DNA from 3 places in the Pseudomonas wenzhouensis genome. Region 1 is predicted to be linked to each of the others. Evidence: predicted binding sites of a transcription regulator. Region 1 holds the regulator's gene; each other region holds the start of a gene.
What was found. The regulator sigma-54, encoded in region 1, starts transcription at its own class of promoters, with help from an activator protein. The targets are predictions, from matches to a motif close to ANTGGCATNNANNTTGCTNT.
Positions count from the first base shown of each region.

Region 2: the regulator sigma-54 is predicted to act here: its motif matches at 1,285-1,304, upstream of glnA (glutamate--ammonia ligase).
Region 3: the regulator sigma-54 is predicted to act here: its motif matches at 1,238-1,257, upstream of flgB (flagellar basal body rod protein FlgB).

Region 1 is NZ_CP072610.1:913,019-916,272, forward strand. It holds gene rapZ (RNase adapter RapZ) at 1-145, opposite strand, end outside; gene ptsN (PTS IIA-like nitrogen regulatory protein PtsN) at 148-612, opposite strand; gene hpf (ribosome hibernation-promoting factor, HPF/YfiA family) at 625-933, opposite strand; gene J7655_RS04105 (RNA polymerase factor sigma-54) at 1,033-2,526, opposite strand; gene lptB (LPS export ABC transporter ATP-binding protein) at 2,704-3,254, opposite strand, start outside.
Region 2 is NZ_CP072610.1:4,214,384-4,217,637, reverse strand. It holds gene glnA (glutamate--ammonia ligase) at 1-1,190, opposite strand, end outside; gene thiI (tRNA uracil 4-sulfurtransferase ThiI) at 1,519-2,973, shown strand; gene typA (translational GTPase TypA) at 3,124-3,254, shown strand, end outside.
Region 3 is NZ_CP072610.1:1,854,781-1,858,034, forward strand. It holds gene J7655_RS08545 (tRNA dihydrouridine synthase) at 70-1,020, shown strand; gene flgB (flagellar basal body rod protein FlgB) at 1,306-1,713, shown strand; gene flgC (flagellar basal body rod protein FlgC) at 1,725-2,168, shown strand; gene flgD (flagellar hook assembly protein FlgD) at 2,188-2,853, shown strand; gene flgE (flagellar hook protein FlgE) at 2,890-3,254, shown strand, end outside.

The DNA.
Region 1 (3,254 bases):
CGCTGTGCGGCAGGAAACGCCCGGCCAGATCCGGCAGCAAGCCGGCTGGCAGGTTATCGATGCAGTAGAAACCGTTGTCTTCGAGTACATCGAGGGCGGTGCTCTTGCCCGAGCCGGAGCGGCCGCTGACGATGATCAGGCGCATGTTCAGTGACCGTTCTGAATGTCTACGACGACCTGATAAAGCTCTTCGCCGCTGCTGGCCTGACGTAGACGTTCGCGCACATCTTGGCGATCGAGCATGCTGGCGATCTGCCGCAGCAACTCGAGGTGCGCATCGGTTGCCGCTTCCGGCACCAGCAGGACGAACAGCAGATCCACTGGCGCACCGTCAATGGCATCGAAGTCGACGGCAGCATCCAGATGCAGGACAGCGCTGATGGGTGCACTGCAGCCAGCCAGGCGGCAATGCGGAATGGCGATGCCGTTGCCGAAGCCGGTGGAACCGAGCTTCTCGCGGGCGATGAGGCTTTCGAAGATATCCTGGGTATCCAGGTCGGGCAGGTCGCGGGCAACCAGGTTGGCAATCTGTTCGAGTACGCGTTTCTTGCTGCCACCCGGCACGTTCACCAGGGAACGGCCGGGGGTCAGGATGTTTTCAAGTCGGATCATGGATGGGGAATGTCAGCGGGCCGTGGCGCCTTGCAGGCGTTCGAGCTGCTTTTCCTTGTGCTTGATGAGTTGACGGTCGAGTTTATCGGCCAGCAGGTCGATGGCTGCGTACATGTCCTGATGTTCGGCATTGGCGACGACTTCACCACCGGCAATATGCAGGGTGGCTTCGATCTTCTGCTTGAGTTTTTCGACCTCCATTATCACCTGAACGTTGGTGATCTTGTCGAAGTGGCGTTCCAGTCGGCCGAGTTTCTCGCCGATGTAGTCACGCAGGGCGTCGGTCACATCCAGCTGATGTCCACTGATGTTGACTTGCATACCGCTTTCTCCTTGTTGCCTTGTGTAAGAGATGGGTCTGGGTCAGACCCACCACCGGAACACTGTGGCCTGTTCGCCGGGGCGATCAGTCGATCTTGCTCACATCAGGCGTTTGCGTTCGCTGGAGGGCGCAATACCGAGAGATTCACGGTACTTGGCTACTGTCCGGCGTGCGACCTGGATGCCTTGTGCCTCCAGTAAACCAGCGATCTTGCTGTCACTCAATGGCTTTTTCGCGTTTTCCGCGGCAACCAGTTTTTTGATGATGGCGCGGATCGCGGTAGACGAGCATTCGCCGCCTTCGGAGGTGCTGACGTGGCTGGAGAAGAAATATTTCAGCTCGTAAATACCACGCGGGGTGTGCATGAATTTCTGCGTGGTGACGCGCGAGATGGTCGACTCGTGCATGCCTACCGCTTCGGCGATGTCATGCAGCACCAGCGGCTTCATGGCCTCGTCGCCGTAGTCGAGAAAGCCGCGCTGATGCTCGACGATCTGCGTGGCGACCTTCATCAGGGTTTCGTTGCGGCTTTGCAGGCTCTTGATGAACCAGCGCGCCTCCTGCAGCTGATTACGCATGAAGGTATTGTCGGCGCTGGAGTCGGCACGTTTGACGAACCCTGCGTACTGTGGGTTGACGCGCAGGCGCGGCATGGCTTCCTGGTTCAGTTCCACCAGCCAGCGGTCATTGTGCTTGCGCACGATCACGTCGGGTACCACGTATTCCGGTTCGCTGGATTCGATCTGCGAACCCGGACGCGGGTTCAGGCGCTGGATCAGGTCGATGACCTGACGCAGCTCGTCTTCCTTGAGCTTGCTGCGGCGCATCAGTTGGGCGTAGTCACGGCTGCCGAGCAGCTCCAGGTAATCGCTCACCACGCGCTGGGTTTCGTTGAGCCAGGGGGTGTTGCTGGGCAGTTGGCGCAGTTGCAGCAGCAGGCACTCGCGCAGGTCGCGGGCGCCGATACCGGCAGGTTCGAACTGCTGGATGCGGTGCAGTACCACTTCCACTTCGTCCAGTTCGACATCCAGCTCCGGGTCGAAGGACTCGGTCACTTCCTCGAGGGTTTCCTCAAGGTAGCCGTCATTGTTGATGCAGTCGATCAGGGTAGCGGCAATCAGCCGATCCTTGTCCGACATGGGGGCCAGGTTCAGTTGCCAGAGCAGGTGACTGTGCAGGCTTTCGCCACTTGAGGTGCGGGTGGTGAAGTCCCACTCGTCATCGTCGCTGCTGGGCAGGCTGCTGGCGCTGGTCTGGTAGATGTCTTCCCAGGCGGTATCGACCGGCAGCTCGTTGGGGATGCGTTCACCCCATTCGCCTTCTTCCAGGTTATCCACCGTCGGGGCGGTTTCCTGGTAGCTCTCTTCCTTGCTCGGAGCTGGGGTGGCGCTTTCGGCGCCATCAGCCATGGGGTCACTGTTGTCGAAGTCGTCGCCATCTTCCTGGCGCTCGAGCATGGGATTGGATTCCAGTGCCTCCTGGATTTCCTGTTGCAGGTCCAGGGTCGACAATTGGAGGAGGCGGATAGCCTGTTGCAGCTGCGGGGTCATCGTCAGCTGCTGGCCCATCTTGAGGACTAGCGATGGTTTCATTGCAGACCTTAATTTACTGGCGAGTTACGCCTTCCACATCAGGGCGCCGAAGCGCCGCCAGGAAGCAAATTATATGCCTGAACTTCTCGTTCTTGCCTAGGGGTTGCAATATTTCTGTAGCGAAACAACGGCGACTTGCAGGCTGTTTCAAACATCAGCAGCGCGCGCTGTTATCCGCTACAGGCGGAACTCGTGACCCAGATACACCTCTTTGACCGTCTGGTTGGCGAGGATGGCCTCGGCGTCACCTTCGGCGATCAGCTGTCCGTCGTTGACGATGTAGGCGGTTTCGCAGATGTCCAGGGTTTCGCGCACGTTGTGATCGGTGATCAGGATGCCAATGCCCTTGGTCTTGAGGTGATGGATGATCTGCTTGATATCGCCTACCGAAATCGGGTCGACACCGGCAAAGGGTTCGTCGAGCAGGATGAACTTGGGGTTGGTCGCCAGCGCGCGGGCGATTTCCACGCGGCGCCGTTCACCACCGGACAGGCTCATGCCCAGATTGCCAGCGATATGGTGGATGTGAAATTCCTGCAGCAGGTTTTCCAGCTCCGCCTGGCGCCCAGCACGATCCAGATCCTTGCGCGTTTCGAGGATGGCCATGATGTTGTCGGCCACTGACAGCTTGCGGAAGATCGAAGCCTCCTGCGGCAGGTAGCCGATACCTGCGCGCGCCCGCCCATGCATGGGCTGGTGGCTGACATCCAGGTCGTCGATCAGCACGC
Region 2 (3,254 bases), 1.2 Mb from region 1:
TACAGGTTCTTGTCGGCGGCATCGCCCGGGTGGATCTTGTTCTGGATGCCGTCCAGGCCGGCCATCAGCAGTGCAGCGAAGCACAGGTACGGGTTGGCAGCCGGGTCCGGGAAGCGCGCTTCGATGCGGCGGGCTTTCGGGCTCGACACATACGGAATACGGATCGAAGCGGAACGGTTGCGAGCCGAGTAGGCCAGCATGACCGGCGCTTCGAAGCCCGGAACCAGACGCTTGTAGGAGTTGGTCGACGGGTTGGTGAAGCCGTTCAGGGCCTTACCGTGCTTGATGATGCCGCCGATGAAGTACAGGGCGGTCTCGGACAGACCGGCATAGCCTTCACCCGCGAAGGTGTTCTTGCCGTCTTTGGAGATCGACATGTGCACGTGCATGCCCGAGCCGTTGTCGCCGTACAGCGGCTTCGGCATGAAGGTCGCGGTCTTGCCGTAGGCATCGGCGACGTTGTGCACGCAGTACTTCAGGGTCTGAACTTCGTCAGCCTTGGCCACCAGGGTGTTGAACTTCACGCCGATTTCGTTCTGACCGGCAGTGGCCACTTCGTGGTGGTGCACTTCGACGACCAGACCCATTTCTTCCATGGCATTGCACATGGCAGTACGGATTTCGTGGTCGTGGTCGCACGGCGGAACCGGGAAGTAACCGCCTTTGACAGCCGGGCGGTGGCCCTTGTTGCCGCCTTCGACGTCCTGGTCCGTCATCCAGGAACCTTGCTCGGAGTAGATCTTGAACATCGAGCCGGAGATGTCGGACTTGAACTTCACCTGATCGAAGATGAAGAACTCCGGCTCCGGGCCGACGAATACGGTGTCACCAATGCCGGTGGTTTTCAGGAACTCTTCAGCGCGCTTGGCGATCGAGCGCGGGTCACGATCGTAGCCTTGCATGGTGCTCGGCTCGATGATGTCGCAGACGATGATCAGGGTCGGCTCTTCGGTGAACGGATCCAGCACGGAGGTTTCATCGACCGGCATCAGGATCATGTCGGAGGCTTCGATGCCTTTCCAGCCGTGGATGGACGAGCCGTCGAACATCTTGCCGTGTTCGAAGAAGTCTTCGTCCAAGGCGTCACGGGCCGGCATGGTCACGTGATGCTGTTTGCCCTTGGTGTCGGTGAAGCGCAGGTCTACCCACTTCACGTCGTGTTCTTTGATCAGTTGAACAGCCTTAGACATGTTGTCCTCCAGGTGGAAAAGGCTCTTGTCGATAAGCCTTGAAGATGCGGTGAAGCCCGGCGGGATAGTCCTTCAGGGCGACCTGCCTCACAAGGGAGCAAATTGCATGCCAGTGCCCTGTATTGGGCAGAAGCCGCGAAACTCAGGGATTGCGCCGCCTGCGTCGTCATTTGCCAGGAATATTTGCACTGTTTAGGGGCTGGAAATTTCAATAAAGAACCATTTTGGTGCATGAAGTGATCGATGCAGTATTTTTGGTCAAAGCTTGAACAATTTCCGCTATAATCCGCGCCCCTGTTTTTTCGTCCCCCAAGTGGGCGGCTTATTCATGAAGCTCATCGTCAAAGTTTTCCCGGAAATCACCATCAAGAGCCGCCCGGTGCGCAAGCAGTTCATCCGCCAGTTGGGGAAGAACATTCGCTCCGTGCTGCGTGATCTTGACCCCGACGTTCGGGTGACCGGTGTCTGGGACAATCTGGAGGTCGAGACCGACCTGGACGATGCCAGGCTGCTGGCCGAGATGACCGAACGCCTGCGTAACACGCCGGGCATTGGTCTGTTCCTCGAGGTGAATGAGTACCCGCTGGGCGATCTCGACGACATCACCGAACACTGCAAGCGCCATTACGCCGACCAGCTGCCGGGCAAGGTCTTTGCCGTACGCTGCAAGCGTGGCGGCAAGCATGCGTTCAGCTCCATCGATGTCGAGCGTCATGTCGGTTCGCGCCTGCGCCGCGAGTGCAATGCAGCCGGCATCGATCTGAAGAAGCCGGATGTCGAAGTGCGCATGGAGATTCGCGATCAGCGCCTCTTTGTGGTGCATAACCGTCACGAAGGGCTCGGCGGCTATCCGCTCGGTTCGCTGGAACAGACCCTGGTGCTGATGAGTGGCGGCTTCGACTCCACCGTGGCGGCCTATCAGATGATGCGTCGCGGCCTGGTCAGTCACTTCTGCTTCTTCAACCTCGGCGGTCGTGCCCATGAGCTGGGCGTGATGGAAGTGGCGCACTATCTATGGCAGAAGTTCGGCCGCTCGCAGCGTGTGCTGTTCATCAGCGTGCCGTTCGAGGAAGTGGTCGGCGAGATTCTCGGCAAGGTCGACAACAGCCAGATGGGCGTTATCCTCAAACGCATGATGCTTCGCGCGGCCACCCGTATTGCCGAAAACCTGCAGATCGAAGCGCTGGTCACCGGTGAGGCGATCAGCCAGGTCTCGAGCCAGACCCTGACCAACCTGGCGGTGATCGACTCGGCCACCGACATGCTGGTGATGCGCCCACTGATCGCCAGCCACAAGCAGGACATCATCGACACCGCCACGCGCATCGGCACCGCCGAATTCGCCAAGAACATGCCGGAGTATTGCGGCGTGATCTCGGTCAACCCGACCACCAAGGCGCGCAGTTATCGCATCGAGTACGAGGAGGCGCAGTTCGACATGGCCATCCTCGAACGTGCCCTGGAACGCGCCACCCAACTGCCCATCGACCGTGTGATCGACGAACTGGGCAAGGACGTGCAGGTCGAGGAAGTCGGCGAAGCGCTGGCCGGACAGATCGTCATCGATATCCGTCACCCCGATGCCGCCGAAGACCAGCCGCTGGACGTGCCGGGCATCGAAGTGCAGGCGCTGCCGTTCTACGCGCTGAACAACAAATTCAAGGAACTGGATGAGAACCGCCAGTACCTGCTGTATTGCGACAAGGGCGTCATGAGTCGCCTGCATGCCCATCATCTGTTGAGTGAGGGGCATGCCAATGTGCGCGTTTATCGTCCGTCATAGAACGCCGGGGCTCAATGGCGGGAGTATCCGCCATCGCCCTCCCGACCGCTCGCTTTCACAGGTGCCGTATTCGGCCCGCTGACTCCAATTTCTTCATATTCGTCGTCCAGGCTGGGCGACACACCGAATCCTCTGATCGAGATACATACAGTGATCGAAAAACTGCGCAACATCGCCATCATCGCCCACGTCGACCATGGCAAAACCACCCTCGTCGACGCCCTGCTGCGTCAATCCGGCACCCTGGAGCGTAACGAGCTCAACGACGAGCGCGTGATGGA
Region 3 (3,254 bases), 940 kb from region 1:
CCGTGTCGGCGATCTTGCGCGGCGCGTGCGACCCCTTAAACTGTGCGCCCCATTTATCCGGACAAGCTCATGCAAATCGCCCTGGCGCCCATGGAGGGGCTGGTCGACGATATTCTGCGCGACGTACTGACCCGTATTGGCGGCATCGATTGGTGCGTCACCGAGTTCATCCGTGTCAGCGAGCGATTGTTGCCGGCAGCCACCTACCACAAGCTCGCCCCCGAGTTGTTCAACGGCTCGCGCACGCGCGCTGGTACGCCCATGCGTGTGCAGTTCCTGGGTTCCGATCCAAGGTGCCTGGCCGACAACGCTGCTTTTGCCTGCACGCTCGGCGCGCCGGTGATCGATCTCAACTTCGGCTGCCCGGCCAAGACGGTGAACAAATCGCGCGGTGGTGCGGTGCTGCTCAAGGAACCGGAGCTGCTGCATGCCATCGTTCGTGAAGTGCGCCGTACGGTGCCGGCCGAGATTCCGGTAACGGCGAAGATGCGCCTGGGCTTCGAAGGCAAGGAGGGTGCACTGGATTGCGCGCGGGCACTGGCCGAGGGTGGGGCGAGCCAGATCGTCGTGCACGCGCGCACCAAGGTCGAAGGCTACAAGCCGCCGGCGCACTGGGAATGGGTGGCGCGGGTGCAGGATGTCGTCAGCGTGCCGGTGTTCGCCAATGGCGAAGTGTGGACGCTGGACGATTGGCGTCGCTGCCGTGAGATCAGTGGTGTGGATGACATCATGCTGGGGCGTGGGCTGGTGTCGCGTCCCGGTTTGGCCCGGCAGGTCGCCGCAGTCCGGGCGGGCGTGGAGCCTGAGGATATGAGCTGGGCAGAGCTGCAGCCTCTGTTGCTCGATTTCTGGCAGCAGGCGCGGCGCAAGCTGGCTCCGCGCTATGCGCCGGGGCGCCTGAAGCAATGGCTGGCCATGCTGACCCGAACCTACCCGGAGGCGGTGGCGCTGTTCGCCGAAGTTCGCCGCGAGCAGGATTGCGAGCGTATCGACCGCCTGCTCGCCGCATCTGCCCGGTAGCGTCGCCTTCTTGCGCGTCTCGCCTGCTGCGAGTGATCAACGGTAGAAATAGCCTTCAGGCAGGCCCTTGTTCAGGGGTAGGGCTTGCGCGCTGCAGGCGGCAATTGGCCGGACTGGCCTTGCCGCTTGTTTGCCTGAGGGCGGTAAGTCCTTGCCGCTTTGCCCTTCTGTTTGCCTGGATTAATCACTAATCAGTTGATTTATATGTGATTTTTTATATGGCACAGCCTTTGCTTTATCTCTGGCAACAGTGATCAGACGGCCCCTGCGGCAAAGGTTCAGAGCATGAGCATCAACTTCGGTAGAGCACTCGGTATCCATGAACAGGCTCTCGGTTTCCGCGCCCAGCGCGCCGAGGTGCTGGCCAACAATATCGCCAATGCCGATACGCCTAACTACAAGGCGCGTGATCTCGACTTTGCCAGCGTGCTGGCCGCCGAAAGCGCGCGTCAGCAGCGTGGCCCGGTATCGCTGAACCGTACCGACAGCCGTCATATCGCCGCCGACGGTGTACTCAGTGGCGAGGCCGAGCTGCCTTACCGCACGCCGTTCCATGCCTCGCTGGATCAGAACACCGTCGACCTGCAGATCGAGCAGTCGAACTACGCCGAGAACGCGGTGCAGTTCCAGGCCAGTTTTACCTTTCTCAACAGCAAATTCAAAGGGCTGACTGCAGCCCTGCGCGGCGAATAAGGAGTCAGGCCATGTCCCTTGCCAGTGTTTTCAATATCGCCGGAACCGGCATGAGTGCCCAGAGCACGCGTCTCAATACCATTTCCAGCAACATCGCCAATGCCGAGACCGTGTCGTCGAGTCTTGAGCAGACCTATCGCGCCCGTCATCCGGTATTCGCCACCGTGTTTCAGCAAGCGCAGGGTGGTGACCGGGGTTCGCTGTTCGCCGAGCAGGACGAGGCCGGGCGTGGTGTTCAGGTGCTGGGCGTGATCGAGGATCAGAGCAGCCTGATGCCGCGCTATGAGCCGGATCACCCGATGGCCAACGGCGATGGCTACGTTTACTACCCGAACGTCAACGTGGTCGAGGAAATGGCCGACATGATCTCTGCCAGCCGTGCCTTTCAGACCAACGTGGAAATGATGAATACCGCCAAACAGATGCTGCAGCGCGTGCTGACCCTGGGTCAGTAACGTATCGAGGAGACGAGGGATGAGCACAGTAAGCGGCACGAGTTCGGTACTCGATCAGTACCAGATCAAGCAGGAAACCACTCAGAAAAAGGAGCTTGGCAAGAACGAGTTCCTCAACCTGCTGGTGGCGCAGTTGAATAACCAGAACCCGCTGGAGCCGCAGGGCAACGGTGAGTTCATTGCTCAGTTGGCGCAGTTCAGTCAGGTAGAGGGGATCGAGAAGCTCAATACCAGCATGGGCTCGATGCTTTCCAGCTTCCAGTCTTCGCAGGCGTTGCAGGCCTCTTCATTGGTCGGGCGCAAGGTCATCATCCCGAGCGACAAGGCGGTAGTCGACACCAGCGAGAGCTTCAAGGCCAGCACCGTGCTGCCGGTGAGCAGTAGCAACGTGTACGTCAATGTCTACAACAACGCCGGTGCACTGGTTAACCGGGTCAATCTGGGTGAGCAGGCGGCGGGGAATGTCAGCTTCATCTGGGACGGCAAGGACTCCAGCGGAAACGTGGCACCGCCGGGCACCTACAAATTCGAGGCGCAGGCGACCTACGGCAGTGAAACCAAGGCGCTGTACACCATGCTGCCGGCCAACGTCGACAGCGTCACCCTGGGCGGCAATGAGCTGATGCTCAACCTGGCCGGCCTGGGCAGTGTTCCGCTTTCCCAAGTGCAGGTCATCGGCCAGTAATTATTGCCGCCGGGCGTTCCGGCAAAGGAGTCTTCCATGTCGTTCAATATTGGTCTCAGTGGTCTGCGTGCCGCGACCAGCGACCTCAACGTTACCGGTAATAACATTGCCAACGCCGGGACTGCCGGCTTCAAGCAGTCGCGTGCCGAGTTCGCCGATGTCTATGCGGCCTCCGTATTGGGTACCGGCAAGAATGCGCAGGGCAGCGGCGTGTTGCTGGCGGACGTATCGCAGCTGTTCAACCAGGGCAATATCAACTACACCAACAACGCCCTGGACCTGGCGATCAACGGTAATGGCTTTTTCGTGACCAGCAACAACGGAGAGATTGGTTATACCCGTGCTGGTTACTTCGGCACTGATCGCGACGGCTACCTGGTCAATAATTTCGGTTACCGCCT